Regions from separate parts of the Paraburkholderia sp. 31.1 genome, predicted to be linked through region 2. Evidence: predicted binding sites of a transcription regulator. Region 2 holds the regulator's gene; the other holds the start of a gene.
The links. Region 2 encodes HrcA, which represses chaperone genes, less so after heat shock. Its sites were predicted from a motif close to TTAGCACTCNNNNNNNNNGAGTGCTAA; they were not measured.
Positions count from the first base shown of each region.

Region 1 (14,717 bases), on a different contig from region 2:
CGGCCCTCGCAGGCCGCAAGTCCGGCGGACGCCATTTGCCGCATACGTATCACGCACCAGAGAGACTCATGCTGACCGGAAACATACTCACCACCGAAGGGTGGATCCACGGCACGCTCGAATACGAAAACGGCCGCATCACGACGCTGTCCGGCGAGCGCGTCGATCCGACGACGAACGACGCACCGTACATCCTGCCCGGCTTCATCGATCTGCACGTGCATGGCGGTGGCGGCGCCGACGTGATGGAAGCTGGCGACGCGATCGAAACGATCACCCGCACGCATGCGCGCTACGGCACCACGAGCCTGCTCGCAACGACCATGACCGCGCCGCGCGACGAGCTGATGAACGTCGTCGCCGGGCTCGGCAACGTCACGCGGGTGCGCACGCCGGGTTGCGCGCGCGTGCTCGGCGTGCATCTGGAAGGACCGTACATCAACCCCGGCAAGCTCGGCGCGCAGCCCGACGCGGCGGTATCGGCGGTGTTGGACGAGGTGCTCAGGTATCTGTCGATCGCGCCGATCCGCGTCGTCACGCTGGCGCCCGAGATCGCCGGCCACATGGAGATCATCTCCGAGATGGCGGCGCGCGGCGTACGCGTGCAGCTCGGCCATTCGCTCGGCACCTACGACGACGCGGTCGCCGCGCTCAAGCACGGCGCGTGCGGCTTCACGCATCTGTTCAACGCGATGTCGCCGCTGCATCACCGCAACCCTGGCCTCGTCGGCGCTGCGCTTGCGCACGCCGAATACGCCGAAATCATTCCCGACCTGCTGCACGTGCATCCGGGGGCGATCCGCACCGCGCTGCGCGCGATTCCGCGCCTGTATGTGGTGACGGACAGCACGTCGGCTACCGGCATGCCCGACGGCGAATATCGCCTCGGCAGCCAGCACGTAACCAAGTGCCTCGGCGGCGTACGTCTGGCCGACGGCACGCTCGCGGGCAGCACGCTGACGATGGATCAGGCGCTGCGCAATCTCGTCTCGATCGGCCTGCCGATCGCCGATGTATCCCACCGTTTGTCACGCTACGCCGCCGACTATCTCGGCATCGAGGACCGCGGCCGCATCGCGCGCGGTGCGTGGGCCGACGTGGTCGTATTCGACCGCGAGCTGGCGCTGAGCGCGACCTACGTCGAAGGAGAAGCCATTGTCGAATATGCTTAAGGAAGCGCTCGCGTCCGCCGCAACAGTAGCCGAGCAGCTCAAGGACACCTCGCGCGTCGCGGCGCTCGCCGCGAAGCTCGCGCAACAGCCGCGCCATGTCGCGCTGACCGTCGCGCGCGGCAGCTCGGACCATGCCGCCAGCTACTTTGCATCCCTGACGATGAGCCGCCTCGGCGTGCCGGTCGCGTCGCTGCCGATGTCGGTCGCGACGCTGCAGCAGGCGCCGCTGCAGGTGCGCGACCAGCTTGCGCTCGCGTTTTCGCAATCGGGCAAGAGCCCCGACCTCGTCGGCACGATGAACGCGTTGCGCGCGGCCGGCGCATTGACGGTCGCCGCCGTGAACGCACCGAGCTCGCCGCTCGCCGACGCGTGCGAATGGCATCTGCCGCTCGTAGCCGGTCCCGAGCTGAGCGTCGCGGCGACCAAGAGCTACATCGCCATGCTGTCGATCTCCGCGCAGCTGGTTGCGCATTGGCAGAACGACGCCGAGTTGCTCGATGGACTGAATACGCTGCCCGACGCGCTGGAACGCGCGGGCCGGCTCGACTGGTCGATGGCCGTGAACGAGTTGCGCGGTATCGAACGGATGATCGTGATTGGCCGTGGTCTTGGCCTCGCGATCGCGCAGGAAGCCGCGCTGAAGCTGAAGGAAACTTCCGGCATCCAGGCCGAAGCGTTTTCGAGCGCGGAAGTGCGTCATGGTCCGATGGAGCTGATCGACCGCGACTATCCGCTGCTCGTGTTCGCGCCGCGTGGCCCGGAGCAGGCGGGTCTGCTGCAGCTCGCGCACGACATGAGCGCGCGCGGCGCGCGCGTGCTGCTCGCGGCGCCCGATGACGTCACGCAAGCCTCGCTGCCGCTCGTCGCCACCGCACACGCAGCGCTCGATCCGATCGCCGCCATCCTGTCCTTTTACGTGATGGCCGCGGATCTTGCCGCCGCGCGCGGGCGCAATCCCGACGCGCCTCGCCATCTCAACAAAGTCACCGAAACTCACTGATGAGAATGACGATGCGACGTGTCGAGAAGTCCAACCTGATGAGCCATTCCGAGAATCACATTGTTTTGCTTGCACCGCTGACCGGCCCGGTCGTGCCGCTCGCGAAGGTGCCGGACCCGGTGTTTTCGGGCGGCATGTTCGGCGACGGCATCGGCGTCGATCCGCTCGAGGGTCGGCTCGTCGCGCCATGCGACGGCGTCGTCACGCATCTCGCGCGCACCGGCCACGCGGTAACGCTCGAGAGCGCCGAGGGCGCGCAGATTCTGCTGCATATCGGTATCGACACGGTCGGACTGAACGGCAAGGGTTTTGCGCCGATGGTCGAGCAGGGCGCGCAGGTGCGCGCCGGTGACGTGCTGATCGAGTTCGATCTGGACCAGATCGCGCTGAATGCGCCGAGCCTCGTCTCGGTGATCGCGATTGCGAATTCGGATGCGTTCGAGGTCATCGAGCGGGCGCCGAACGGGCATGTCAAGGCCGGCGAAACGACGCTGCTGGTACTGCGCGCGCGCGAGGGCGTCAGCCACGACGCGGTGCGCGAGGCGAGCGCCGCGCACGTGATGGACGAAGCGCGCCGGCAGATCACGCTGACGCACGCGGGCGGCCTGCATGCGCGGCCCGCGGCGCGGGCGCGCGAAGCGGCGCGCGGCTTCGACGCACGGGTCGAGGTGCGCTACGACGGGCGCAAGGCGTCGATCGAAAGCGTGGTGGGTCTGCTTGGACTCGGTGCCGGCGAAGGCGCAAGCGTCGAGTTGCTCGGCGTCGGTCCGCACGCGCAGGCGGCGGTCGATGCAATCGCTGACGAACTGACGCGCGAAGCGCACGGCGAGGTCGAACCGAAGCGCGAACAGAAAGCGGCGCGGCCAGCGGCAGTCGTTGCGGCGCCCGCCGCGGGCGAGCCGCTCGCGCCGAACACGCTCGCGGGCGTGTGCGCCGCGCCGGGCATCGCGCTCGGCAAGCTGGTGCGCTGGGACGACGCGGATCTCGAGCCGCCGGAGCAGGCGAGCGGCACGTCGGCGGCGGAAAGCCGTCTGCTCGACAAGGCGATCGCGACCGTCGACGCCGATCTCGACACGATCGTGCGCGATGCGTCGCAACGCGGCTCGGTCGGCGAGGCGGGGATTTTCGCGGTGCATCGCGTGCTGCTCGAAGATCCGACACTGCTCGACGCCGCGCGCGATCTGATCAGCCTCGGCAAGAGCGCCGGTTTTGCGTGGCGCGAAGCGATCCGCGCGCAAGTAGGCATCCTGAGCAATGTGGAGGACGCACTGCTCGCCGAGCGGGCCGCCGATCTGCGCGACATCGAAAAGCGCGTGCAGCGCGCGCTCGGCTACACGAGCAGCGCGGCTCGCACCCTGCCGGACGAGGCGGTGCTAGCGGCCGACGAATTCACACCGTCGGATCTGTCGTCGCTCGATCGCACGCGCGTGACCGCGCTCGTGATGGCACGCGGCGGCGCGACCTCGCACGCGGCGATTCTCGCGCGTCAGGCGGGCATTCCGGCGCTGGTCGCGCTCGGCGACGCGTTGCATGCGATACCCGAGGGCACTCAGGTGGTGGTGAACGCGAGCACCGGCCGGCTCGAATTCGCGCCGACCGAACTCGACGTCGAACGCGCGCGACGCGAACGCAGCCGCCTCGCCGACGTGCGCGAAGCGAATCGCCAAACCTCGCAGCAGGCAGCGGCGACCGCCGACGGCCGCGCGATCGAAGTGGCCGCCAACATCGCCACACTCGACGACGCGAACGCCGCGGTCGACAACGGCGCGGACGCGGTCGGCCTGCTGCGCACCGAGCTGCTGTTCATCCACCGCCCGGCCGCGCCGAGCGCGGACGAGCATCGCCACAGCTATCAGGCGATCGTCGATGCGTTGCGCGGCCGCGCCGCGATCATCCGCACGCTCGACGTCGGCGCGGACAAGGAAGTCGATTATCTGACGCTGCCGCCCGAGCCGAACCCCGCACTCGGCCTGCGCGGCGTGCGCCTCGCGCAGGTGCGCCCCGATCTGCTCGACGACCAGTTGCGTGGCCTGCTCGCGGTGCGTCCGGTCGGCGCCGTGCGCATCCTGCTGCCGATGGTCACCGATGCGGGTGAACTGATCCGCATCCGCAAGCGTATCGACGAGCTTGCACGCGAAGCGGGTAGATCGGAGCCGGTCGAAGTTGGCGTGATGATCGAAGTGCCGTCGGCTGCATTGCTCGCCGATCAGCTCGCGCAGCACGCCGATTTCCTGTCGATCGGCACCAACGACCTGACCCAATACACGCTCGCGATGGACCGCTGCCAGCCCGATCTGGCGGCGCAGGCGGACGGCCTGCATCCGGCGGTGCTGCGCCTGATCGCGGCGACCGTCGAAGGTGCCGCGAAGCACGGCAAATGGGTCGGCGTGTGCGGCGCGCTCGCCGGCGACCCGCTTGCGATGCCGCTGCTGGTGGGCCTCGGTGTGACCGAGCTGTCGGTCGATCCGGTCTCCGTGCCAGGCATCAAGGCCCGCGTGCGCACGCTCGACTATCAGCTGTGTCGCCAGCGCGCCCGCGATGCGCTAGCGCTCGACTCGGCGCAGGCGGTCAGAGCCGCAAGCCGCGCCACGTGGCCCCTCGATTGAAACACTAGCGAATTTGAGAAGCCGCACGCCGTGCGCCCGGCAGCACGTCTGCCTTCACGCGCGGCGCGATTCTCCGTACAGCTGCACCACTCAACCAAGACCTACCCCTACGAGACAAAATTGGAGATACCGATGGATGGAAATCCGTTTCTGAAGATTCAGCGCCTGGGACGCGCGCTGATGCTGCCGATCGCGGTGCTACCGGTGGCCGGCCTGTTGCTGCGGCTCGGCCAGCCCGACGTGTTCAACATCAAGATGATCGCCGATGCGGGCGGCGCGATCTTCGACAACCTGCCGCTCCTGTTCGCGATCGGCGTGGCGGTCGGCTTCGCGAAAGACAACAACGGCGTCGCGGGTCTGGCTGGCGCGATCGGCTATCTGGTGCAGATCGCGGTGATGAAGGACATCAACGACAAGCTCAACATGGGCGTGCTGTCGGGGATCATCGCGGGCATCGTCGCGGGGCTGCTGTACAACCGCTACAAGGACATCAAGCTGCCCGACTACCTGGCGTTCTTCGGCGGCAAACGCTTCGTGCCGATCGTGACAGGGGTGGTCTGCGTGGTGCTAGGCATCGTATTCGGGCATGTGTGGGAGCCGGTGCAGAACGCGATCGACGTGGCCGGCCACTGGCTCACGACGGCCGGCGCGCTCGGCGCCTTCGTGTTCGGCGTGCTGAACCGGCTGCTGCTCGTCACGGGCTTGCATCACATCCTCAACTCGCTGACGTGGTTCGTGTTCGGCACCTTCACGCCGGCGGGCGGTGCGCCCGTCACGGGCGACCTGCACCGCTTCTTCGCTGGCGATCCGACCGCGGGCACCTTCATGACCGGCTTCTTCCCGGTGATGATGTTCGGCCTGCCGGCCGCGTGTCTCGCGATGTATCACGAGGCGCCGAAAGAGCGTCGCGCGATGGTGTTCGGCCTGCTGTTCTCGATGGCGCTCACGTCGTTCCTGACCGGTGTGACCGAGCCGATCGAGTTCAGCTTCATGTTCCTCGCGCCGGTGCTGTATGCGATCCACGCGCTTCTGACGGGTCTGTCGCTCGCGATCTGCTCGGCGCTCGGGATTCACCTCGGCTTCACGTTCTCGGCGGGCTTCATCGACTACGTGCTGAACTTCGGTCTGTCGACGAAGGGCTGGTGGGCGATTCCGCTCGGCATCGTGTACTCGGTCGTGTACTACGGTCTGTTCCGCTTCTTCATCCGTAAGTTCAACATGGCGACGCCGGGCCGTGAGCCCGCCGCTGCCGACGAGCAGATCGAGTCGTTCGCGGCGGGCGGTTTCGTCGCGCCAGCGGCTGGTGCGGCCGTGCCGCGTGCGCAGCGCTATATCGCGGCGCTCGGTGGCGCGGCGAATCTGTCGGTCGTGGATGCGTGCACGACGCGTCTGCGTCTGTCTGTCGTCAATACGGACAAGGTCTCCGAAAGCGAACTGAAGTCGATCGGTGCGCGCGGTGTGCTCAAGCGCGGCGCGAACAACGTGCAGGTGATCATCGGACCGGAGGCGGACATCATCGCCGATGAGATGCGTACGGCGATCGCGCAGGGTCAGGGCGACGCGGTGAAGGTGGCGGGTGCTGCTGTATCGGCGCCGGCTGCTGCCGCGGCGGCTACCGCTGCCGCGCCGGTCGCGCGAAACGCTGGGCACGCCGATGACGCGCAAGGCGGTCCGCTCGATCCCGATCCGCTGCGCTGGCTCGCCGTGCTCGGCGGCGCGGGCAACGTGGTGTCGCTCGATGCGGTCGCGGCGACGCGTCTGCGGGTAGTCGTGCGCGATCCGTCGGCGGTCGATCGTCAGCGCCTCGCGACGCTCGATACCGCGTGGGTGTCGACCGACACGTTCCATATCGTCGTCGGCGAGGCCGCGCAGCGCTATGCGCAGAAGCTGGCCGAGCGCCTGTCGTCGCAAGGCGGCGGCGCGGGCGCGGCGCCGGTGCCGGCGTGATCGGTTGATGGCTGTCGAGCGCTGTTGAGTTGCACGGCGATCGCAGCACGCCAATAAAAAAGCGGCACCTGGTCCCAAGGTGCCGCTTTCGCGTTTACGACCAGAGCGTGGCGCCTAGGGTCTGTTTACATATGGAACGCACGTGCGAATGCCCGCTATCGGCCGCAGGGCAAGGAGTAAGGAGCGCTGCGTGGCCGCGCCACGTGAGCGACGCACGACGCCGCCATGCGGCCGATAGCGGGCATTCCCCTGGAATGAAATTCAGAACTGGGGTTGCCGCGAGAAGGGCCGCTCGCTGCGTCATGCTCCTTGCGAATACGTCGAGTATTCGCGGCGTCGCAGTCCTTGCGAGCGGCCCTTCTCGCGGCAACGCACGTGCGTTCCATATGTAAACAGACCCTAGCGAGTCCCCCGCTTTGCCGAGCGCGCCACCTCGCGCGATTCGAGCCACATCACATTGACGACACCGAACGCCAGCGCGACGCCAACGCCGAGAATCCAGCTGAAATACCACATCGCCAACTCCTGTTTTCTGTTGAAGCGTCGTGCCGGTCAATACATCGAATGGTGGTTTTCCTTGATCGCCGCGGCGGTCACCTTGCCGCGCATCACGCGATACACCCAGCCCGTATAGAGCAGAATGATCGGCAGGAACACGATGACGGCGAACAGCATGATCTCGAGCGTCATGCGGCTCGACGTCGAATCCCACATGGTCAGGCTGCTGCGGCCGTCGAGTGACGATGGCATGATGAACGGGAACATCGAGAAGCCCGCGGTCAAGATCACGCCGACGATCATCAACGACGTCGACAGAAACGCCGTCGCCTCGAAGCGCGAACGCGCGAGCAGCACCGCGAGCACCCCGCCGAGGAGACCCGCGAGCGGCGCAACCGCCATCCACGGGTAGAGCGCGTAGTTGTTCAGCCACAAACCCGGCGCGCCGATCACGGTCTTCATCAACGGATTGGAGACGGCGTCGAGCGGCGGCGCGTCGACGATCTGATAGCCGCCGATCATCGTCGCGACGAGCGCACCCGCGACGAGAAACAACACCACCGTGCACAGCGCCGCGAGCCGCAGCGCCTTCGACGCGCGCTCGTGAACCACCCCATCGGTCTTCCACTTGACGAACGCGGCGCCGTGCGCGGCCAGCATCGACACGCTGACGAGTCCCGTCAGCAGCGCAAACGGATTGAGCAGGCCGAAGAAGCTGCCGTGATAGGTGACGCGCAGATCGGTATCGAACGAAAACGGCACGCCTTGCAGCAGATTGCCGAACGCGACACCGAACACCAGCGCCGGCACGAAGCCGCCGATAAAGAGGCCCCAGTCCCACGCGTTGCGCCAGCGCGGATCCTCGCGCTTGCCGCGATAGTCGAAGCCGACCGGACGGAAGAACAGCGCGAACAGCACGAGCAGCATCGCGAAGTAGAATCCCGAGAAGGATGCCGCGTAGGCGAGCGGCCACGCGGCGAACATCGCGGCGGCCGCGGTCACGAGCCAGACCTGGTTGCCTTCCCACGTCGCGCCGACCGTGTTCACGACGATGCGTCGCTCGGAGTCAGTGTTGGCGATGAACGGCAGCAGGATCGCCGCGCCCATGTCGAAGCCGTCGGTGAGCGCGAAGACGATCAGCAGTACACCTATCAATACCCACCAGATCAGTCTGAGAACTGCGTAGTCCATATGGGTTTCTCCTCCGGGGCGGTGCAGCGGTGCATCATGCGGCCGTGTTCGACAGTGGCTGCGTCACCGGCTGTCCGATCTCGTGGTGATAGCGGCCCGTATGCAGCGACGAAGGGCCGAGCCGCGCGTACTTGAACATCAGCATGATCTCGATGACGAACAGCCCCGTGTAGAACAGCACGAAGCCGCCGATGCTCAGATACAGATCGCGCGGCGTCAGCGTCGACGCGGCCAGGTTGGTCGGCAGAATGCCCGCGATGCTCCACGGCTGGCGGCCCATTTCCGCGACGATCCAGCCGAGCTCGGCGGCGAGCCAAGGCAGCGGAATCGCGATGACCGCCCAGCGCAGAAACCAGCGACGCCTTTCGAGCAGCAACGTGCGCTGCGCGCAGAACCAGAAGGCGAGCACGAAGGTGGCGAGGAACAGCAGGCCAAGGCCGACCATCATGCGGAACGAGAAGAACAGCGGCAGCACCGGCGGAACCGTGCTTCTTGCCGCCGCGGCGATCTGGTCTGGCGTCGCGTCGATGACGTTCGGCGTGAACCGCTTGAGCAGCAGGGCGTAGCCGAGATCGTCCTTGTACTTGTCGAACTCCGCATGCGCCTCGTCGCTGGAGTCGCCGCCTTTTAACCGCTGCAACGCCGAATAGGCGAGCATGCCGTCCTTGATGCGACCTTCGTTTTGGGCGATCAGGTCGCGCAGGCCGACCACGGGTTCGTCGAGCGAGCGGGTCGCGATAATGCCGAGCGCGTACGGCACACGGATCGCATAGTCGGTGCGTTGCTCTTTCTGATTGGGGATGCCAAATATCGTGAACGGTGCGGGCGCGGGCGCGGTCTCCCATTCGGATTCGATCGCGGCGAGCTTGATCTGCTGGACTTCACCGGTGCGATAGCCGGATTCGTCGCCCAGCACGATCACGCACAGCGCCGACGCGAGGCCGAAGCCGGCGGCGATCGCGAACGAGCGCAGCGCGAACTCGGTGTCGCGGCGCTTCAACAGATACCACGACGACACGCCGAGTACGAACATCGCCGCGGTCACGTATCCAGCTGATACCGTGTGCACGAACTTGACCTGTGCAACCGGGTTGAAGATCACCGAGCTGATGCTGTCGAGCTCCATGCGCATCGTCTGATAGTTGAACTTCGCGCCGACCGGATTGTTCATCCAGCCGTTGGCAATCAGAATCCACAGCGCCGACAGGTTCGAACCGAGCGCGACACAGAACGTGACGATCAGATGCTGGATTTTTGACAATCTGTTCCAGCCGAAAAAGAACAGACCGACGAACGTCGATTCGAGGAAGAACGCCATCAACCCTTCGACGGCGAGCGGCACGCCGAAAATGTCGCCGACGTAATGCGAGTAATAAGCCCAGTTGGTGCCGAACTGAAACTCGAGCGTGAGGCCGGTCGCGACGCCCATTGCAAAGTTGATGCCAAACAGCTTGCCCCAGAACTGCGTCATGTCCTTGTAGATCTGCTTGCCGGTCATCACGTAGACCGATTCCATGATGACGAGCAGCCAGGCGAGACCGAGCGTGAGCGGCACGAACAGAAAGTGATAAAGCGCCGTGATGGCGAACTGGAACCGCGACAGTTCTACGACTTCGCTAACGGGCATGTTGATCACCTCGAGACGGATGCGGGGCGGGCACCGACAGCAGCGCCTGCGCGACCTGCTCAGGCGGCAGCATCATGTGCTGCGCCTGTGGATGATTGAAGAATGTGTACTTGAGCGCCATCAGTAGCACGAACTTGATGGCGAGGATGATGGCGATATCGCGCGCCAGCGTTGGACCGCGCACCCACCTGGTGAACCGGCCGCGCAAGCGCGACCGGACAGTGCTGCTGCGATTCAGGGCTATGGTCATGATCGGTCGAAGACGACTTCACGCCGGTGAGTCCGGCTGGATCCAGACCGCGTGGCCGTCTGGCCGTCTGGCAGTCTGGCGAATGCATGCCGATTGTAGGAGGTGAACCTCGCGCGCTCAGGTTTAGCCATGCGGCAACACGTCGCGAAACTTGCCGCGTCTGTGCAGTATTGCTACCGGACTTGCGATACGTCAAGAAACGCTTACCGGCCTCGACAGGCCGGCTTGCGGATAGGCCGACGCGAATGCGCGGCCGCGGGGACGCAAGAAAGGGCGAAAAGAATGAAAAAGCCCCGCCGTCTTGCGAGGGCGGGGCTTGAGCGCGATGGTCGCTAAATGGCGCGACCGATTAACGCGTGTCGTTTTTACGTATGTCATGGGCGGGACACAATTGACGCGCGCATGGCTTCGACGCTTTACGCGTATTCGGTCAGCGCGCCGCGCATCTTCTTCATCGCGCTGGCTTCGATCTGGCGGATACGTTCGGCCGAGACACCGAACTCGTCGGCCAGCTCGTGCAACGTGGAGCCGCCCGAGCCGTCGTCGGCCACCTTCAGCCAGCGCGCTTCGATGATGCGGCGGCTGCGCGGATCGAGCGCGTCGAGCGCGCTTGCGATGCCGTCGCTTTGCAGCCGGTCGCGCTGACGCGAAGCCAGCACGGCAGTCGGCTCACTATGCGAGTCGGCCAGATAGGCGATTGGCGCGTACGACTCCTCGCCGTCTTCGACCTGACCTTCGAGCGCGATATCGCCGCCCGACAGACGCGTCTCCATCTCCGCGACCTCTTCGCGCTTCACGTTCAGCTCCTTCGCGAGACCGTCGATCTCGTCCGGCGTGAACGCGCCAAGCCCCTGCTTGTGGCTGCGCAGGTTGAAGAACAGCTTACGCTGCGCCTTGGTGGTGGCGACCTTCACCATGCGCCAGTTGCGCAGGATGTACTCGTGGATCTCGGCCTTGATCCAGTGCATCGCGTACGACACGAGGCGCACGTTTTGTTCGGGATCGAAGCGCTTGACCGCTTTCATCAGGCCGATGTTGCCTTCCTGGATCAGATCGGCGTGCGGCAACCCGTAACCGAGGTAGTTACGCGCGATGGACACGACGAGTCGCAGGTGCGACAGCACCAGGCGGCGCGCAGCCTCCAGATTGTCGTGTTCGCGCAATTCGGTGGCGAACTGGCGTTCCTCCGCCGGCGTCAGCATCGGAATCCGGTTGACCGCCTGGATGTAGGCGTCGATGTTGCCCAAGTGACCGGACAGCAGCGAGGAATGCGAGAGCGCCAGTGCACCTGCCGGAGCGGCCTTAGCCGACGACGGGCTCAAAGTACTCGGAAGGGTCATTGCATGGCTCACGTTTGAAGCTCCTTTGGAATCAGACAATTGCGTACTCAGTAAACGACTCCAGCGACGGATGTTAGCACTCAGATCTGCCGAGTGCTAATACTTAGAGGTCGCAGGGGTATCCGAGTTCCAGAAAATCCTATTGAGTTTTGACTTCCGATAGCCATCATACGCCCTATTTGCCCTGCGCGTTGGACCTGTACAAAGTACCGCCCGGAGCGGGTGCAGGCTCACGTTTGACTGATATCGTCCGGTTTTGAAGAGAATAATTGCTGATCATGGGCATTATCTGGGAAATACTTGCTCCTGAATTCGTGCCTGGAATAAAGGGGGCGCTCGCTTAATACTCGGCAGTATGGGGGGCGGATGAACAGGCAGAATCTTGTGGTGCGTGGGCTTACTCTAAAAAGCACGTTTGCCGTTCTGCTCGTTCTGCTGTTGAGCGCGGCGGGCGCGTCCCAAGCTGAGCAGTTCGGCGTGCAGGTGGCCGCCGGCGTTGGCGACCATCACGTCAGGACGCTCGATCTCGGCGTGGTCTGGGATCCAAACCTGACCTGGTGGCAGATCGGCGACTGGCATTTCGCGCTGCTCGGCGAGGCGCATGTCGCGTGGTGGCACACCAATGAAGGAAACGTTCACGACAACATCGGCGAGATCGGCGTGACGCCGGTGATCCGCTTCATCAGGTCGTCGGGTTCGGTGCGGCCATTCATCGAGGTGGGTGCCGGCGTCCGGCTGCTGACCAGCCCGCGCATTTCTTCCGACTTCACGTTGGGCACCTCGTTCCAGTTCGCCGAGATGGCGGGCGTCGGGTTGCAGTTCGGCGCTCGTGAGCAGTATGTCGCCGGCTACCGCTTCCAGCATGTCTCCAATGGCGGTATCAAAGAGCCGAATCCTGGTATAAATTTCAGCCAGCTATATTTGCAATATCACTTCTGACCGTGGCCGCCTGCGGCTCGCGGTGTTCGAGGGGCTCTGCAATGGCGGCAAAGATGATCGAAGCGATTCGCGGGCTCGAGCGAGAGCGTTTTCGCGCGATGGTCGATGGCGATGGGCAGTCGCTCGACACGCTGCTCGCGGACAACGTGAGCTACGTCCATACGAATGGCAAGCGCGAGACGAAGCGGCAGTTCATCGACGGGATCACCGCGGGGCGCCGTCGTTATCGGCAAATCGAGGTGCAGTCGCAGGATGTCTTGCCGGCCGGGCGCGAGACCTACGTCGTCACGGGCCGCGCGCTGATCGAGATGGAGGCGAATAACGGCGCGCTCCTGTTTCCGATTGCCTATACCGCGATTCACACGCACGAAGACGGGCAGTGGCGACTGATCGCGTGGCAGGCGACCCGTTGCGCGCTCGAGTGAGATTCTCATCGGGCGGGCGCGCCTCGTGAGCGCGTCTCCAGCGGCAGCGGAATGCGGGTGTGCACTCCGCTGCAGCAGGCTCGAGGCCCAACGCGAATTCACGCGGTCGCGCATTCGCCAGCTTTGTCGCGGCTGTTTGCGCCGTGCTCGTCCATATCGGCATCCGCGTCGCGCGCCTCGCGCGTGCCGCGCATCGCTACCTGTCCCGCATACGGATGCCGCGCCGCAACCGGAAGCCGCGTGCAGCGCTCCGCCACGCGCCTGATCGTCGCGAGATCCGAGAAATCCAGACCGCTGTCGATACCCATCGCGTCGAGATTCATCGCGACTGTGACGAGATCGACGTTGCCGGTGCGCTCGCCATTGCCGAACAGACAGCCTTCGATGCGATCCGCGCCCGCCAGCAGCGCGAGCTGCGCCGCGGCCACGGCGGTGCCGCGATCGTTGTGCGGATGCACCGACAGCACGATGCTGTCGCGGTAACCGAGGTTGCGATGCATCCATTCGATCTGGTCGGCGAACACGTTCGGCGTGGCCGCTTCGACGCTTGCCGGCAGGTTGACGATCATCTTGTGATCGCGCGTAGGCCGCCACGTTTGCGCGAGCGCGTCGCACACCTCGCGCGCGAACGGCAGCTCGGTCGTGTTGAAGGTCTCGGGCGAGTACTGGAAGGTCCAGCGCGTGCCCGGCCGCGCCTGCGCGTGTTCCTTGATGAGGCCCGTGCCTTCGACGGCAAGCGCCTTGATCTCATCCTTCGACTGCTGGAACACGATGCGCCGGAACGACGGGCAGATCGCGTTGTACAGATGCACGATCGCGCGCGGCGCGCCTTCGAGCGCGTCGAACGTGCGTGCGATCAGCTCCGCGCGCGACGGCACGAAGACTTCGATCGTGACGTCGTCGGGAATGCGTCGCTCGTCGATCAGCTTGCGCACGAAGTCGAAATCGGTCTGCGACGCCGACGGAAAGCCCACTTCGATTTCCTTGAAACCGATCGCGACCAGCATCTCGAAGTATTCGAGTTTCTGCGCAGCGTTCATCGGTTCGATCAGCGCCTGATTGCCGTCGCGCAGGTCCGTGCTCATCCAGACGGGTGCGGCGTCGACCGTGCGACTCGGCCATTTGCGGCCGGTCAGCCGGACGACGGGAAAAGGGCGGTACTTTTCAGCGGGATTGCGCAACATGGAGAGGTGCCTCATTCGTGGTGTCGTCGGCGGAGGGTGGGGACGTCGAGCGGTTGGCCGACTGTTCACGCATGCACGCTGCGGATGCTGCCCATGCAACGTATATGTGATCCTCTCGCATCGTCCGCGCGGTAAACGGACGAATGCAAACGACGACAGGTTGTGGAGAACTACGACGGGGGTGAAGCGAAACTGCGGGAACTACGGGGAGGACCGCCGACGGCAACCGGAGCTGCCAGCGCGCGGCGCTACGCGAGACTTACGCCAGGTGTAGCGATAGGGGCCGCGCCAGGCGGCCGGAGATAATTCGGAGGGTGTTCGGAAGGGAACGCATGAGGCCAAATGTATGACGGCGTGCGTTGGCCTGTCAACCCGCGGCCGTCAGGCCGCCGTCTTCGCGATATCGACGATCAGCTCGACCTGCCGCTCGAGCGCGCCAGGCACCGGCGCTTCGCCGCGCAGCACGGCGTCGATCCAGGCGGCCGTGGTCGCCGCGTCGCGCGCTTCGGGCAGCTCGACTTCGGGCGCATCGGGCGAC
Region 1 covers NZ_VZQN01000026.1:65,606-80,322, reverse strand. The annotation lists gene nagA (N-acetylglucosamine-6-phosphate deacetylase) at 69-1,172, shown strand; gene F6X37_RS20925 (SIS domain-containing protein) at 1,156-2,172, shown strand; gene ptsP (phosphoenolpyruvate--protein phosphotransferase) at 2,184-4,778, shown strand; gene nagE (N-acetylglucosamine-specific PTS transporter subunit IIBC) at 4,911-6,725, shown strand; gene cydX (cytochrome bd-I oxidase subunit CydX) at 7,125-7,241, opposite strand; gene cydB (cytochrome d ubiquinol oxidase subunit II) at 7,278-8,414, opposite strand; gene F6X37_RS20900 (cytochrome ubiquinol oxidase subunit I) at 8,449-10,041, opposite strand; gene cydP (cytochrome oxidase putative small subunit CydP) at 10,031-10,291, opposite strand; gene rpoH (RNA polymerase sigma factor RpoH) at 10,708-11,643, opposite strand; gene F6X37_RS20885 (acyloxyacyl hydrolase) at 11,998-12,570, shown strand; gene F6X37_RS20880 (nuclear transport factor 2 family protein) at 12,612-12,995, shown strand; partial or broken gene F6X37_RS20875 (2-isopropylmalate synthase) at 13,193-14,179, opposite strand; gene ybiB (DNA-binding protein YbiB) at 14,561-14,717, opposite strand, start outside.
Region 1: the regulator HrcA is predicted to act here: its motif matches at 11,705-11,731, upstream of rpoH (RNA polymerase sigma factor RpoH).

Region 2 (14,717 bases):
CCGCCGCCGAAGCGTCTGAAGCGCGACGAGCTCGACCGCCGCACCCACGCGGTCGATGCGAGCGGCCGCGTGCTGCGCGACAACGTGTGGGGCGAACAGCACGAGGACGCCACGCGCCGCGACTTCACGATCAACGCGATGTACTACGATCCGGCCACGCAAACCGTGCTGGACTACCACAACGGCATGGCCGACATGCGCGCGCGCCTGTTGCGCATGATCGGCGACCCGGCCACGCGCTATCGCGAGGATCCGGTGCGCATGCTGCGCGTCGTGCGCTTCGCCGCCAAGCTCGACTTCGACATCGACGACGCCACGCGCGCGCCGATCGAGAAGATGGCCGATCTGATCAACAACGTGCCCGCCGCGCGTCTGTTCGACGAAATGCTGAAGCTGATGCTGTCGGGTCACGCGCTCGCGTGCCTGAAGTGGCTGCGCCAGGAAGGCCTGCATCACGGGCTGTTGCCGCTGCTCGACGTCGTGCTCGAGCAGCCGACCGGCGAAAAATTCATTTCTCTGGCACTCTCTAACACAGATGCACGCGTGCTCGCCGGCAAGCCGGTGTCGCCGGGCTTCCTGTTCGCGACGCTGTTGTGGCACGACGTGCAGCAGCGCTGGCAGAAGTTCGAGGCCGAAGGCGAGTATCCGGTGCCCGCGTTGCATCGCGCGATGGACGAAGTGCTCGACATGCAGACCGAAAAGCTCGCGATCCACAAGCGCTTCTCGGCCGACATGCGCGAGATCTGGGGCCTGCAGCTGCGCCTCGAAAAACGCTCGGGGCGCAGCGCGCTGAAGCTGCTCGAACACCAAAGATTTAGAGCGGGGTATGATTTCCTCCTGTTGCGCTGCGCATCGGGCGAACTCGACGAGTCGGTCGGTGCATGGTGGACGGAGTTCATCGAAGGAGACGTCGCCGCGCGCGAGACATTGCTCACGCAAGGCGGGAAGGACCGGAGCCCAAGAAAACGACGGCGGCGCGGTGGCGCCAGAAGCCGCAAATCAGGTGACGGAGTGGAGGGCGGCTCGTCCGCCGAACGCACGGACAACGACGCGGGCCTCGAAGGCTCGCACGAAGACTGACGCGGCGTTCGCGGAAAAGCCGTCAAAACGATAGTTGCAGGAAGATATGCCATGACGGTTGCTTATCTTGGCCTCGGCGCGAATCTCGGGGACGCGCGCCAGACCCTGAAAGACGCGGTGGTGTGCCTCGCACAACAGCACACCATCACCGTGCTCGCCAAATCGAGCCTGTATCGCACTGCCCCGATCGACGCGGGCGGCGACGACTATTTCAACTGCGTCGTGAAGCTGGAAACGACGCTCCCCGTGCGGCATCTGCTCGCGCTGTGCCACAAGATCGAGCATCAGTTCGGCCGTGAGCGGCCGTTCCGCAATGCGCCGCGCACGCTCGATCTCGACATCCTGCTGTATGGCGATCAATCGATCGACGAAGCCGATCTGATCGTGCCGCACCCACGCCTCGTCGAGCGCGCGTTTGCGCTGGTGCCGCTCGTCGAGATCGACGCGGCGATCGTCATTCCGCTGCATGGCCGGGCCGCCGCGCTGCTCGACAGCGTGAGCGATCAGCGCATCGAGAAAGTAAAGTCGCCCTGCCAGTGCCCGATGCTCAATGCGCTGACCGGCAATTCCGCCGAGAAAGGCCGCTGCGAATGAGTTCGCCGCCGCTCACGGTCACCGCGCCGCAGCTGCGCCCGCCGTTCGGCTATATCGCGATCGAAGGGCCGATCGGCGTCGGCAAAACCTCACTCGCGCGGCGCCTCGCGCAACGCTGGTCGATGCACGAACTGTTCGAACGCTCGCAAGACAATCCGTTTCTTGAACGCTTCTATCGCGACACCACGCGCTATGCGCTACCGGTGCAGTTGCACTTCGCGCTGCAACGCGCGCAGCAGGCGCAGGAAGTCAGCGCCGCGCAGGCGAGCGGCACGCCGCTGATCGCCGACTTCATCACGCAGCGAAACGACATCTTCGCGCGTCTGACCTTGCAGGAAGACGAGTGGCAGTTGTACCGCGCGCTTGCCGTGCGGCTCGACGTCAGCGCGCCGGAGCCGGACTTCGTCGTTTATCTGCAGGCGAGCCCGGAGGTGCTGTTCGCGCGCATCCAGAAGCGCGCGGTGCCGATGGAGCTGCAGATTTCCGATGCCTATCTGCGCGCGCTGTGCGACGCGTACAACGAATTCTTCTACCACTACGACCGCACGCCCGTGCTGACGGTCAACGCCGAACACCTGAATCCGCTCGACTCCGACGCGGACCTTGCGCTGCTCGCCGAACGCATCGAGACGATGCGCGGCCGCAAGGAATTCTTTGTCAAAGCCACGTCGCTGTAAGCGGCGCGGCTGGTTCATTTTTTTCACTGGATTGACCATGACTTATTTGCAGGAAGCGAGCCGGAGCGCGATCACCGTGCCGAAACTGCAGGCAATGCGCGACGCTGGTGAAAAAATCGCCATGCTCACCTGTTACGACGCGAGCTTCGCCGCGCTGCTCGATCGCGCGGGCGTCGACGTGCTGCTGATCGGCGACTCGCTCGGCAACGTCCTGCAAGGCCAGGCGACCACGCTGCCGGTATCGCTTGCCGACATCGCGTATCACACGGCGAGCGTCACGCGCGCGCGGCCGTCGGCGCTGATCGTCGCGGACCTGCCGTTCGGCACTTACGGCACGCGCGAAGACGCATTCAGGAGCTCGGTCGAACTGATGCGTGCGGGCGCGCAGATGGTCAAGCTCGAAGGCGGCGAATGGCTCGCCGACACGGTGCGGTTTCTGGTCGAGCGCTCGATTCCGGTGTGCGCGCATGTGGGTCTCACGCCGCAGTCGGTGCATGCGTTCGGCGGCTTCAAGGTGCAGGCCAAGACCGAAGCGGGCGCGAGCCAGCTGCTGCGCGATTCGCTCGCCGTGCAGGAAGCCGGCGCGCAATTGATCGTGATGGAAGCGATCCCGTCGCAACTCGCGGGCGAGGTCACGCAGCAGCTGCGCATTCCGACGATTGGTATCGGCGCGGGCCTCGGCTGCTCGGGTCAGGTGCTGGTGCTGCACGACATGCTCGGGATTTTTCCTGGCAAGCGACCGCGCTTCGTGAAGGATTTCATGCAGGGACAGCCGAATATTCAGGCGGCCGTCGAGGCGTATGTGCGGGCGGTAAAGGACGGCACGTTTCCCGGCGCCGAGCACACGTTCTGATGCTTCATTGCCGCGCGAGCGCGCGGCATTCCCGTATTTTTCAGTGTTCTAACCAACAAGCCGTGCCGGCACCGCGCCGCGCAACGCGTTGCACACGAGCAGCGCTTCGGCGTTCAGCACATCCGCCCGCGTCAGCACTTTTTCACCTGCCCGCAAGCCCGACGCGTCGTCGAGCAACACGCTTCGCATTACACCTGGCAGCACGCCTGACGCGAGCGGCGGCGTCCACCATTGTCCCGCGAGCTTCACGAACACGTTCGACCTGCCGCCTTCGGTCAGCTCGCCCCGTTCGTTGAAAAACAGCGTATCGAAGGCGCCCTTCGCTTCGGCTTCGCGCCAGCCGCGGTCGTAGTCTGCCCGGCGCGTGGTCTTGTGGCGCAGCAGCGGATCGGCGGCGCGGGTCGGCGCGAACTGCGCTTCGGGGCCGAGCAGAACAGCAACGATCGCATCCGCCAACGGCGCAAGTATCGCGGCCGAGATCTGGGTCACCCCGCTCTTGCTCAAAGCAAGCCGCATTCGATGCGGCATCTGCGCCGGGAGCGTGGCGCACCGCGCTGAAATCTCCCCACGAATGCGCGCTTCGTCGAACCCGAAGCCAAGCGTCGCGGCGCTCGACGACAAGCGCCGCAGATGCCGCTCGACGTGCCGCACGCCGTCTTCCCGCGTCGCGTACATCGTTTCGAACAGTTCGAAACCCGGCTCGGCGCCCATCAGAAAACGTGCTTTCAATCGACACTCCTCGTGCTCGTCGGCGGCCACGCTGTCGAGCACGATGCCCGCGCCGATGCCCATGCTGCCGCGCAGACCGTTCGTGCCACCGTCTGACGCCGATGACGCAGTCAACGTCAACGTGCGAATCGCGACCGACATGCAAAAGTCGCCGCAATCGTGATCATCGCCCGGCGCATCGAGCCAGCCGATCGCGCCGGTATAGAGCCCGCGCGGCGTGCTTTCCAGTTCGTCGATCAACTGCATCGTGCGATGCTTCGGCGCACCGGTAATCGAGCCGCAGGGAAACAGCGCGCGCAGGATCGTCGCGAACGAGGTGCCGTCGAGCAACGTCGCCTCGACAGTCGACGTCATCTGCCACACCGACGCATACGGCTCGACCGAAAACAACGCCGGCACGCTGACCGAGCCGATCCGCGCGACTCGCGACAGATCGTTGCGCAACAGATCGACGATCATGACGTTCTCGGCGCGGTTCTTCGGATCGGTCGCGAGGAACTCGGCGTTACCCCGGTCGACGGCAGGATCTTGCGAGCGCGGCGCCGTGCCCTTCATCGGCCGCGCGCGCAACGTCGGGCCGTGCTTTTCGACGAACAGTTCGGGCGAACACGACAGCACCCACGCATCGTCCGGCAACGCGATCAGCGCGCCGAACGACACGGGCTGGCGCGCGCGCAACCGCCGATAGAACGCGAGCGGCGAGCCGAACACGTCGAAGCCGAGGCGGTACGTGTAGTTGACCTGATAGGAATCGCCCGCGCGCAGGGCGGCGTGAATCGCGTCGATGGCCGCGTGGAACTCGGCGCGATCGACGCTCTCGCGCACGTTCGCGGTGCCCGCGACCGACGGCTCGAAAGCGCCGTTGTCCCGCGCCGTCAGCCATGCGTCGACCTCGTCGCGCGAAAGCTTCGCACAACGTTCGAACAATAAAAAACGCAGCGTGGCATTGCCACGCTGCGTTTCAGAAGACCGGCGCGCATCGAAACCCATCAGCGCGCGGCCAAATTCATAATCGGCGAGCACGACGGCGTGCAAACCGCTCCGGGTATCCGCCGCGACGCTGTCGCACACGGCTTCGAGCTGCGCCGCCTCCGTGCAGACCCGCTCGCGCACGAAACCCGTGTACAAGCGGCTCGACGGAAGCGCCGCCGTTGCACCGCAATCGTCGAGCAGCGCGAACGCCGCGCCGCGACTGTCCACCGTCATACTGACCGCCGAATCAAATCAATCGAAAAAGCTCTTTACGCGATCGAACCAGCTCTTGCTTTGCGGACTATGCCGCGAACCGCCTTCCACGAGCGCCTTTTCGAACTGCTTGAGCAGATCGCGCTGCGCTTCGGTGAGCTTGACCGGCGTTTCAACCTGCACGTGTACGTACAGATCGCCGGCGATGCTCGAACGCAGCCCCTTGATGCCCTTGCCGCGCAAACGGAACGTCTTGCCGGACTGCGTGCCTTCCGGCACCGTGAAGCTGGCGCGACCGGCGAGCGTCGGCACCTCGATATCGCCGCCGAGCGCCGCGGTAGTGAACGGGATCGGCATCTGGCAATGCAGATCGTCGCCGTCACGCTCGAACACCGAGTGCTGCTTGATATGAATCTCGACATACAGATCGCCCGACGGACCGCCGTTGATGCCCGGCTCGCCGTTGCCGGCCGAGCGGATGCGCATGCCGTCGTCGATACCGGCCGGGATCTTCACTTCGAGCGTCTTGGTTTCCTTCACCTTACCCGCGCCGTGGCAGTGATTGCACGGCTCGGGGATGTAGGTGCCGGTGCCGTGGCACTTCGGGCAAGTCTGCTGGATGCTGAAGAAGCCCTGCGACATGCGCACCGAACCCGAGCCGCTACAGGTCGGGCAGGTTTCCGGCTTGGTGCCCGGCTTCGCGCCCGAGCCATGGCAGACTTCGCACGAAACCCAGCTCGGCACGCGAATCTGCGTGTCGTAGCCGTGCGCGGCCTGCTCGAGCGTGATTTCCATGCTGTAGCGCAGATCGGCGCCGCGATACACCTGCGGGCCCGCGCGGCCGCCTCCGCGTGCGCCGCCGCCGGCCGCCTGGCCGAAGATGTCGCCGAAGATGTCGCCGAATGCATCGGCAAAGCCGCCGAAACCTTGCGCGCCGGCCCCACCCATGTTCGGATCGACGCCCGCGTGACCGTACTGATCGTACGCGGCGCGCTTTTGCGAATCCGACAGCATTTCATAGGCTTCCTTCACTTCCTTGAAATGCTCTTCCGCATCCTTGTGACCCGGATTGCGGTCGGGGTGGTGCTTCATCGCGAGCTTGCGATAAGCCTTCTTGATTTCGTCGTCGCTCGCGTTCTTTGCGACGCCCAGAACCTCGTAGTAATCCCGTTTCGCCATATCGGTTCAACGCCGCCGCGCAAAGCGACGCGGTAGCTCCTTGTGAATGCTGTGGAGTCTCACGACTCGTCCGGCCGCTGTCTGCGCCGCGCCAGGGCACGGTTCAAAACAACGCCCTCCATAAAACGAACGTGCCCGGAGAGCCCCAAAAAGGCTCGCCAGGCGCGAAAACCGCTCTTGCACTTTGGGCGCCCCGGGGGCGCCGTTCTCGTGCAGCCGGGCCGCGCACATTGCTGTGCACGGCTTTACGGTCGGATGCCGACCTGGCTTTAGTCTTTCTTCACTTCCTTGAAGTCAGCGTCGACCACATCGTCGGCCTGCTGGCTCGCACCCGCCGATGCACCGGCACCGCCCGCCGCGCCCGCCGCCGCTTCAGCACCTTGCGCAGCCTGCATGTCGGCGTACATCTTCTCGCCCATCTTCTGCGAGGCCGTGGCCACCGCTTCGATCTTCGCTTCGATCGCGGCTTTGTCGCTCGAGTTGCTCTTCAGCGCGTCTTCGAGGTCCTTCAACGCGGCTTCGATCTTGTCCTTCTCGCCAGCTTCGAGCTTGTCGCCGTACTCGGTCAGCGCCTTCTTCGTGCTGTGGACGAGGGCGTCACCCTGGTTGCGGGCGTCGGCCAGCTCACGCAGCTTGTGATCTTCTTCCGCGTTCGCTTCGGCGTCCTTCACCATCTTCTCGATTTCGGCTTCGGACAGACCCGAGTTCGCCTTGATCGTGATGCGGTTCTCCTTGCCGGTCGCCTTGTCCTTCGCGCCGACGTGCAGAATGCCGTTCGCATCGATGTCGAAGCTCACTTCGATCTGCGGCACGCCGCGCGGTGCCGGCGGAATGCCTTCGAGGTTGAACTCGCCGAGCAGCTTGTTGCCCGCTGCCATTTCGCGTTCGCCCTGGAACACCTTGATCGTCACGGCGCCTTGATTATCATCAGCCGTCGAGTAGACCTGCGCGTGCTTGGTCGGGATCGTCGTGTTCTTGTTGATCATCTTCGTCATCACGCCGCCGAGCGTTTCGATGCCGAGCGACAGCGGGGTCACGTCGAGCAGCAGCACGTCCTTGCGGTCGCCCGACAGAACCTGGCCCTGGATCGCGGCACCAACGGCCACGGCTTCGTCCGGGTTCACGTCACGGCGCGGATCCTTGCCGAAGAACTCCTTCACCTTTTCCTGCACCTTCGGCATACGGGTCATACCGCCGACCAGGATCACGTCGTCGACTTCGCCGACCTTCACGCCCGCGTCCTTGATCGCGACGCGGCACGGCTCGATGGTGCGTTCGATCAGGTCTTCGACCAGCGCTTCCAGCTTGGCGCGCGTGATCTTCAGGTTCAGGTGCTTCGGACCCGATGCGTCCGCCGTGATGTACGGCAGGTTGATTTCGGTCTGCTGGCTCGACGATAGCTCGATCTTGGCCTTTTCAGCCGATTCCTTCAGGCGCTGCAGCGCGAGCACGTCTTTCGACAGATCGACGCCCTGCTCCTTCTTGAACTCGCCGATGATGTAGTCGATGATGCGCTGGTCGAAGTCTTCGCCGCCGAGGAACGTATCGCCGTTCGTGGACAGCACTTCGAACTGCATTTCACCGTCGACGTCCGCGATTTCGATGATCGACACGTCGAACGTACCGCCGCCCAGGTCGTACACCGCGATCTTGCGATCGCCCTTTTCAGCTTTGTCCAGACCGAACGCGAGAGCCGCGGCGGTCGGTTCGTTGATGATCCGCTTGACTTCCAGACCGGCGATGCGGCCGGCGTCCTTGGTTGCCTGACGCTGGCTGTCGTTGAAGTACGCCGGCACCGTGATCACGGCTTCCGTGACGGTCTCGCCAAGGTAGTCCTCAGCGGTCTTCTTCATCTTGCGCAGGACTTCGGCGGAGATTTGCGGCGGCGCGAGCTTCTGGTCGCGCACTTCGACCCACGCGTCACCGTTGTCGGCCTTGATGATCTTGTAGGGCATCAGGCCGATGTCCTTCTGCACTTCCTTCTCTTCGAAGCGGCGGCCGATCAGGCGCTTGACCGCGAACAGCGTGTTCTTCGGGTTCGTGACCGACTGACGCTTGGCCGGCGCGCCGACCAGGATCTCGCTGTCATCCATGTAAGCGATGATCGACGGCGTGGTGCGCGCGCCTTCCGAGTTCTCGATGACCTTGACCGAGTTGCCTTCCATGATCGCCACGCACGAGTTCGTCGTGCCGAGGTCGATACCGATGATTTTGCCCATTTTTACAAATCTCCTGACTTTGATCGCTGCGGAAAGCGCCCGGTTGACCCATTTGGCGGCGGGACGATCCGCTCTCAATTCATACCTGCACTCAAAATAAGTGCGGCCACATCGTTTTCAAGACCTCTTTTGCGATGCGGTCTTTAATTTTTTTCAATCACGGGGCGAGGCGCCTGAATCTTCGCGGCACGTAGCGATGCGAAGCGACGCAGCAGACGCCACCGGCGCAAACGCCCGGAGCGAGTGTCGACGTGATTACTTCGGCGCCGCGACGGTCACGAGCGCGGGACGCAGTACGCGATCCGCGATCACAAAGCCCTTTTGCAGCACCGCGACGACGGTGTTCGGCTCCTGGTCGGCCGGCACCATCGAAATGGCCTGATGGCGATGCGGATCGAACTTTTCGCCGACCGGATTGATCGCCACGACGCGACCCTTCTCGAGCGCGCCGCTCAACTGCCGCAGCGTGAGCTCGACGCCTTCGCGGACCTTCTGCAAGTCGTCGGACGAATGGGCGACGGCCGCCTCGAGACTGTCGACCACCGGCAGCAGATGCTCGGCGAAGCTCTCGATCGCGAACTTGTGCGCCTTGGCGACGTCTTCCTGAGCGCGCCGGCGCACATTTTCGGTTTCGGCCTTCGCGCGCAGGAAGCTTTCCTGCAACTCGGCGATCTTCGCCTGAGCGTCGGCCAGCGCCTGCTCGGCGGCACCCTGGGCCGGTTCCGCGGGGGCGCCGGTGTCCGGCTGTTGAGCAGCGGCCCCGGCCGCCTCGGCGGCCTGGCGCGCGGCTTCGTCGGCGGGCGTGGGATTCTGGCTCGTCGGGTTCTCTTGCGTGTTTTCCATGTCGCTGAAAGTCGTTAAAAAGTAAAAGCCAAAGGCGGTGCAAGCCGTTCCGACACAGTACGATTCATGCTTTGCAAAATCGCGACACGCGTCTTCGCGCCGATCCGCCAGACCGGACCCCAGATGGGGCCTGAAAAAGCCGTTTCAAGCGGGTCGAGGGTTTTTTCGCACCACCGACGTGCAGGCGAAATGCGCCGTAACAAGCCTCAACGTGGCGCAATCAGATAGAGATTGAGTGCAGCCCGCAACTGACCTATTCTCCAGTCATGGAGCGGCAACGCCACGTTAACCCTAATCTGACGTAAGCGTTACCGACACCTGACAGTCGTTCCGATAGCCTGTTTCAGCCCATCAAGGGGAGTACCGTGAAACTGACCTTTGCAATCGGCGTGGTCGCACTGGTACTGATCGCGGGCACCACGACCATCTGCATGTCCGGTGCGGTCAACGACCACACCACCGAGTACGGCGGCGCACACGCCACCGTGGAGCAGTTTCTCAATCCCCACCTGAAAATCTGTCGATAGTGCGCCGGTCGCGTTTGGTCGGTCGGCCGTGCAGCGCGGCGGCCGGCTCGTGATAGACCTTGCGCCGTTCCTGCTCGACCTGCCGCTTCGCCTTGCTCTGCGCGGTTTCCACATAAAGCGTCTGCGCGACGCTCGCCGGACCGCGTACATCGCATACGCCGAGCACCTCCACCTGCCACACGTAGCGCTCGATCTCGATTTCGACCAGATCGCCGACACGCACGTCCTTCGCCGGCTTCACGGCGACGCCGCCGATACGCACCCGCCCCTTGTCAACCGCCTCCGCGGCCAGCGAACGCGTCTTGAAGAAGCGCGCGGCCCACAGCCATTTGTCGATGCGCAGTTTCGCGCCCGGTTCGGTTGAAATGCGGTAGTTCATCTGCGTATTCAAGCTCCTGTCGTGTGCGGCACCGGCACCGCCTGCACGGGCCAGCCCTGCAGATGCTGCGCAACGATTTCGCCAAGCGCGGCAACCCACGGCTGCGACGCGTTCAGACAGGCGATCCGGTGAAACTCCTTGCCACCCGCCTGCAGAAATTCGCCGCGCCCTTCCATGCCGATTTCCTCGATCGTTTCGAGGCAGTCGGCGGTGAAACCCGGGCAAAACACGTCAGCACGCCGCACGCCTGCCGCGCCGAGTTCCTTCAACGTCGGCGCCGTGTAGGGCTGCAGCCATTCGGCATTGCCGAAGCGCGACTGGAACGTGATGCGGCATTCGACCGACGTCAAATCGAGCGCCTGCATCAGCAGCGCGCCGGTCTGCTGGCATTGCTCGTGGTACGGGTCGCCGAGGTCGAGCGTGCGCTTGGGCACGCCGTGGAAACTGAGCACGAGCTTGTCGCCCGCCGCGAAATCGGGGCGGCCGTGCAGATGCCAGTAGTGGTGCACCTGTGCGGCGAGCGCCGCGATGTACGCCGGGTGATCGGCGTACTGGCGCACGGTGCGGACTTCCGGCTGGTTGCGCATGCGCTTGAGCGCGGAAAAGGCTTCGTCGAACGCGGTCGCGGTGGTCGACGCCGAATACTGCGGATACATCGGCATCAGCAACACGCGCTCGGCGCCCGCGAGCTTCAGCTGGTTCAGCATTGCCGGAATGCCGGGCGTGCCGTAGCGCATCGCGTAGTCGACCAGCACCGTGTAGTCGTTCAGTTGCAGCAGATGGCGCAGGCCCTCGACCTGCTTTTCGGTGTGGACGCGCAGCGGTGAGCCCTCGGGCATCCACACCGCCGCATACTTCTTCGCAGAGCTGCGGCCGCGCAACGGCAGAATCAGCAGACGCAGAATGAGCTGCCACAGCAGCGCCGGAATTTCGACCACGCGAGGATCGGACAGGAACTGCGCGAGGTAGCGGCGCACCGCGCGCGGCGTCGGCGCGTCGGGCGTGCCGAGATTGATCAGCAACACGGCGACGCGATGCGACGTGGCGTTCTGTGAAGGCCGCTCGAGGTCGAAGCGCATAGGTAGCAGAAATCACCGCATTTTGCGGCGAGTCGATTCAATGGAGATTCATTATAGCGGCGCGGGTTCTGCCCGGCGCCGCCAGAGACCCCTGGCCATTCGGACGATTGGCAGACACCGCGCGTTCGCGCATCATGATCGCCACGGACTGCGATGACGACAGTTCTACGGAGCCCGAGGACTACTGCTGGCTGAGCGTAATGGACAACAGCCGCGCGGTTATGTCCACGATCGGAATCACGCGGTTGTAGGCCATGCGGGTCGGTCCGATCACACCGAGCGTGCCGACGATCTTGCCGTTCACCTCGTACGGCGCGGTGACGACGCTCATTTCCTCGATCGGTACCAGATTCGATTCGCCGCCAATGAATATTTGCACGCCCGCCGCGTGACTCGACACGTCGAGCAACTGAAGGAGGCTGGTCTTCTGGTCGAACACATCGAACAGCTTGCGCAGGCGCGCCATGTCCGACGAAAGATCGGCGACTTCGAGCAGATTGCGCTCGCCCGAGATCAACACGGTCTCGCCGGTGTCGGATTCGTCGGTGCTGGCGGTGACGGCCGCGTGCATCAGCGAGGTCATGTCGCCACGCAGCTCGTCGATTTCCCCGCGCAGGCGGCGGCGCACCTCGTCGAACGAGAGGCCCGCGAAGTGCGCGTTGATGTAATTGGAGGCTTCCACCAGCTGCGAAGGCGAAAAGTCGCGCTGGGTGGCGAGGATGCGGTTTTGCACGTCGCCTTCGGGCGTCACGATGATCAGCAGAATGCGCTGGTCGGACAGGCGCATGAATTCGATCTGCTTGAACACGTGGCTGCGACGCGGCGTGAGCACGACGCCGGCGAACTGCGACAGATTTGACAGCACGCTCGCCGCCGCGGCGACGATCTTCTGCGGCTCGCCCACCTGCAGCGTGGTCTTGACGGTGCGCGTCACCGCCTCCTCGTCGGCGGCGGATTCGACGGTCAGCATCGTGTCGACGAACAGGCGGTAGCCGCGTGGTGTCGGAATGCGCCCTGCCGACGTATGCGGACTGATCACGAGCCCCAGATCCTCGAGGTCCGACATCACGTTACGGATCGTGGCCGGACTCAGTTCGAGGCCCGAATAACGTGACAGCGTGCGCGAGCCGACCGGCTGACCTTCGGCGATGTAGCGCTCAATCAGCGTTTTGAGGAGGGTTTGTGCGCGAGGATCTAGCATGACGAAAAATTTTAGCTCAATGGCATCGCAGCCGTGAGCGCCCGCGGCGCCCGCTCCCGGCGAATGCACCGCCGTCGGCGGGCTCGCATGTCATCGGGTCTCACCATTCTAACGATAATCGCGACATACGCAGACGCCCTGCGTGCGCCGCCCCACAACCGGGTTGGTCTGCGGTTCTTTTCAGGCCCTACCTATGGTGTAATGCCGGCATGCAAGTGACCAGCCAGTTCAAGACCGTCGCGCTCGTCGGGCGCAGCAATACGCCAGGCATCGGCGAGCCGCTGACCGCGCTCGCCGCCTGCATCGCGAAGCTCGGCCTGGAAGTCGTGTTCGAAGCAGACACCGCCGCCGAGATCGGCGTGACCGACTATCCGGCGCTGCGTCTCGCCGAGATCGGCGCGCGCGCCGACGTCGCCGTGGTGCTAGGCGGCGACGGCACGATGCTCGGCATCGGCCGCCAGCTCGCGCCGTATCGCACGCCCTTGATCGGCATCAACCACGGGCGGCTCGGCTTCATCACGGACATTCCGATCTCCGACATGCGCGAGATCGTGCCGCAGATGCTGTCCGGCAATTTCGAGCGCGAGGAGCGCGTGCTGCTCGAAGCGCGCATCGTGCGCGACGGCACGCCGATCTACCACGCGCTCGCGTTCAACGACGTGGTGGTCAACCGCAGCGGCTTCTCGGGCATGGCGGAGTTGCGCGTGTCGGTCGACGGCCGCTTCATGTACAACCAGCGCTCGGACGGCCTGATCGTCGCGACGCCGACCGGCTCGACCGCGTATTCGCTGTCCTCGCAGGGGCCGATCCTGCATCCGCAACTACAGGGCATCGTGCTCGTGCCGATCGCGCCGCACGCGCTGTCGAACCGGCCGATCGTGCTGCCGGACGAATCGAAGGTCAGCATCCAGATCGTTTCCGGGCGCGAGGTGAACGTCAATTTCGACATGCAGTCGTTCACGTCGCTGGAGCTCGGCGACACGATCGAGGTGCGCCGTTCGCGCCACACGGTGCCGATGCTGCATCCGGTCGGCTACAGCTACTACGCGACGCTACGCCAGAAGCTGCACTGGCACGAGTACCCGTCGCACGAAGAAGACCCGAGGCCGTAAGCGGCACTTTGATTTCGCACGCCGCCGCGGCCGCCACCCGAATCCCAAGCTCACCCGACGACCTCCATGCTTCGCCACCTCTCGATACGCGACTTCGTCATCGTCGCCGCGCTCGACCTCGAATTCGACAGCGGCTTTACCGTTTTCTCGGGCGAAACCGGCGCCGGCAAATCGATCCTGATCGACGCGCTCGCGCTGGCACTAGGCGCGCGCGCCGAGGCGAGCGTCGTGCGCACCGGCGAGAGCCGCGCCGACATCACCGCGGAGTTCGAGACGCACGCACAGGTCGATCAATGGCTCGACACGCAGGCGCTCGGCGCGGCCGACGACGGCCAGCACGGCGGCACCGTGATGCTGCGGCGGGTGGTCGACGCGAACGGCCGCTCGCGCGCGTTCATCAACGGTACGGCGGCCACGCTCGCGCAGCTGCGCGAGGTCGGCGAGATGCTCGTCGATATTCACGGCCAGCACGCGCACCAGTTGCTGATGCGCCCCGACGCGCAGCGCGAGCTGTTCGACACGCACGCGGGCCTGTCCGACCTGGCCGCCGCCGTCACGCGCGCGTGGCGCACGTGGCGCGACAAGGCGCAGGTCGTCGAGCACGCGCAAACGCGCGATCGCGAGCTGCAACTCGAACGCGAGCGACTCGCGTGGCAACTCACCGAACTCGACAAGCTCGCGCCACAGCCGGGCGAATGGGAAGAAGTCAACACCGAGCATCGGCGGCTGTCGCATTCCGCGAATCTGATCGACGGCGTGCAGGGAGCGCTCGGCGCGCTGTCCGAATCGGACGACGCGATGATCACGCATCTCGGCTCGATCGTGTCGAAGGTGCGCGACCTCGCGGAGATCGACCCCGCGCTGAACGACGTGCTCGCCGCGCTCGAACCGGCCGAAATCCAGTTGCAGGAAGCCGCGTATTCGCTGAGCCACTACGCGCAGAAGCTCGAGCTCGATCCGGAGCGGCTCGCGCAGGTCGAAAAGCGCCTCGACGCGCTGCACTCGGCCGCGCGCAAGTTCCGCCTGCGGCCCGAGACGCTGCCGGAAGAACACGCAGAGC
Region 2 covers NZ_VZQN01000010.1:82,216-96,932, forward strand. The annotation lists gene pcnB (polynucleotide adenylyltransferase PcnB) at 1-1,080, shown strand, start outside; gene folK (2-amino-4-hydroxy-6-hydroxymethyldihydropteridine diphosphokinase) at 1,132-1,674, shown strand; gene F6X37_RS09640 (deoxynucleoside kinase) at 1,671-2,351, shown strand; gene panB (3-methyl-2-oxobutanoate hydroxymethyltransferase) at 2,389-3,204, shown strand; gene pabB (aminodeoxychorismate synthase component I) at 3,253-5,139, opposite strand; gene dnaJ (molecular chaperone DnaJ) at 5,158-6,297, opposite strand; gene dnaK (molecular chaperone DnaK) at 6,567-8,516, opposite strand; gene grpE (nucleotide exchange factor GrpE) at 8,772-9,359, opposite strand; gene F6X37_RS09670 (hypothetical protein) at 9,725-9,886, shown strand; gene F6X37_RS09675 (RNA-binding S4 domain-containing protein) at 9,858-10,265, opposite strand; gene hemH (ferrochelatase) at 10,274-11,344, opposite strand; gene hrcA (heat-inducible transcriptional repressor HrcA) at 11,526-12,545, opposite strand; gene F6X37_RS09690 (NAD kinase) at 12,755-13,657, shown strand; gene recN (DNA repair protein RecN) at 13,724-14,717, shown strand, end outside.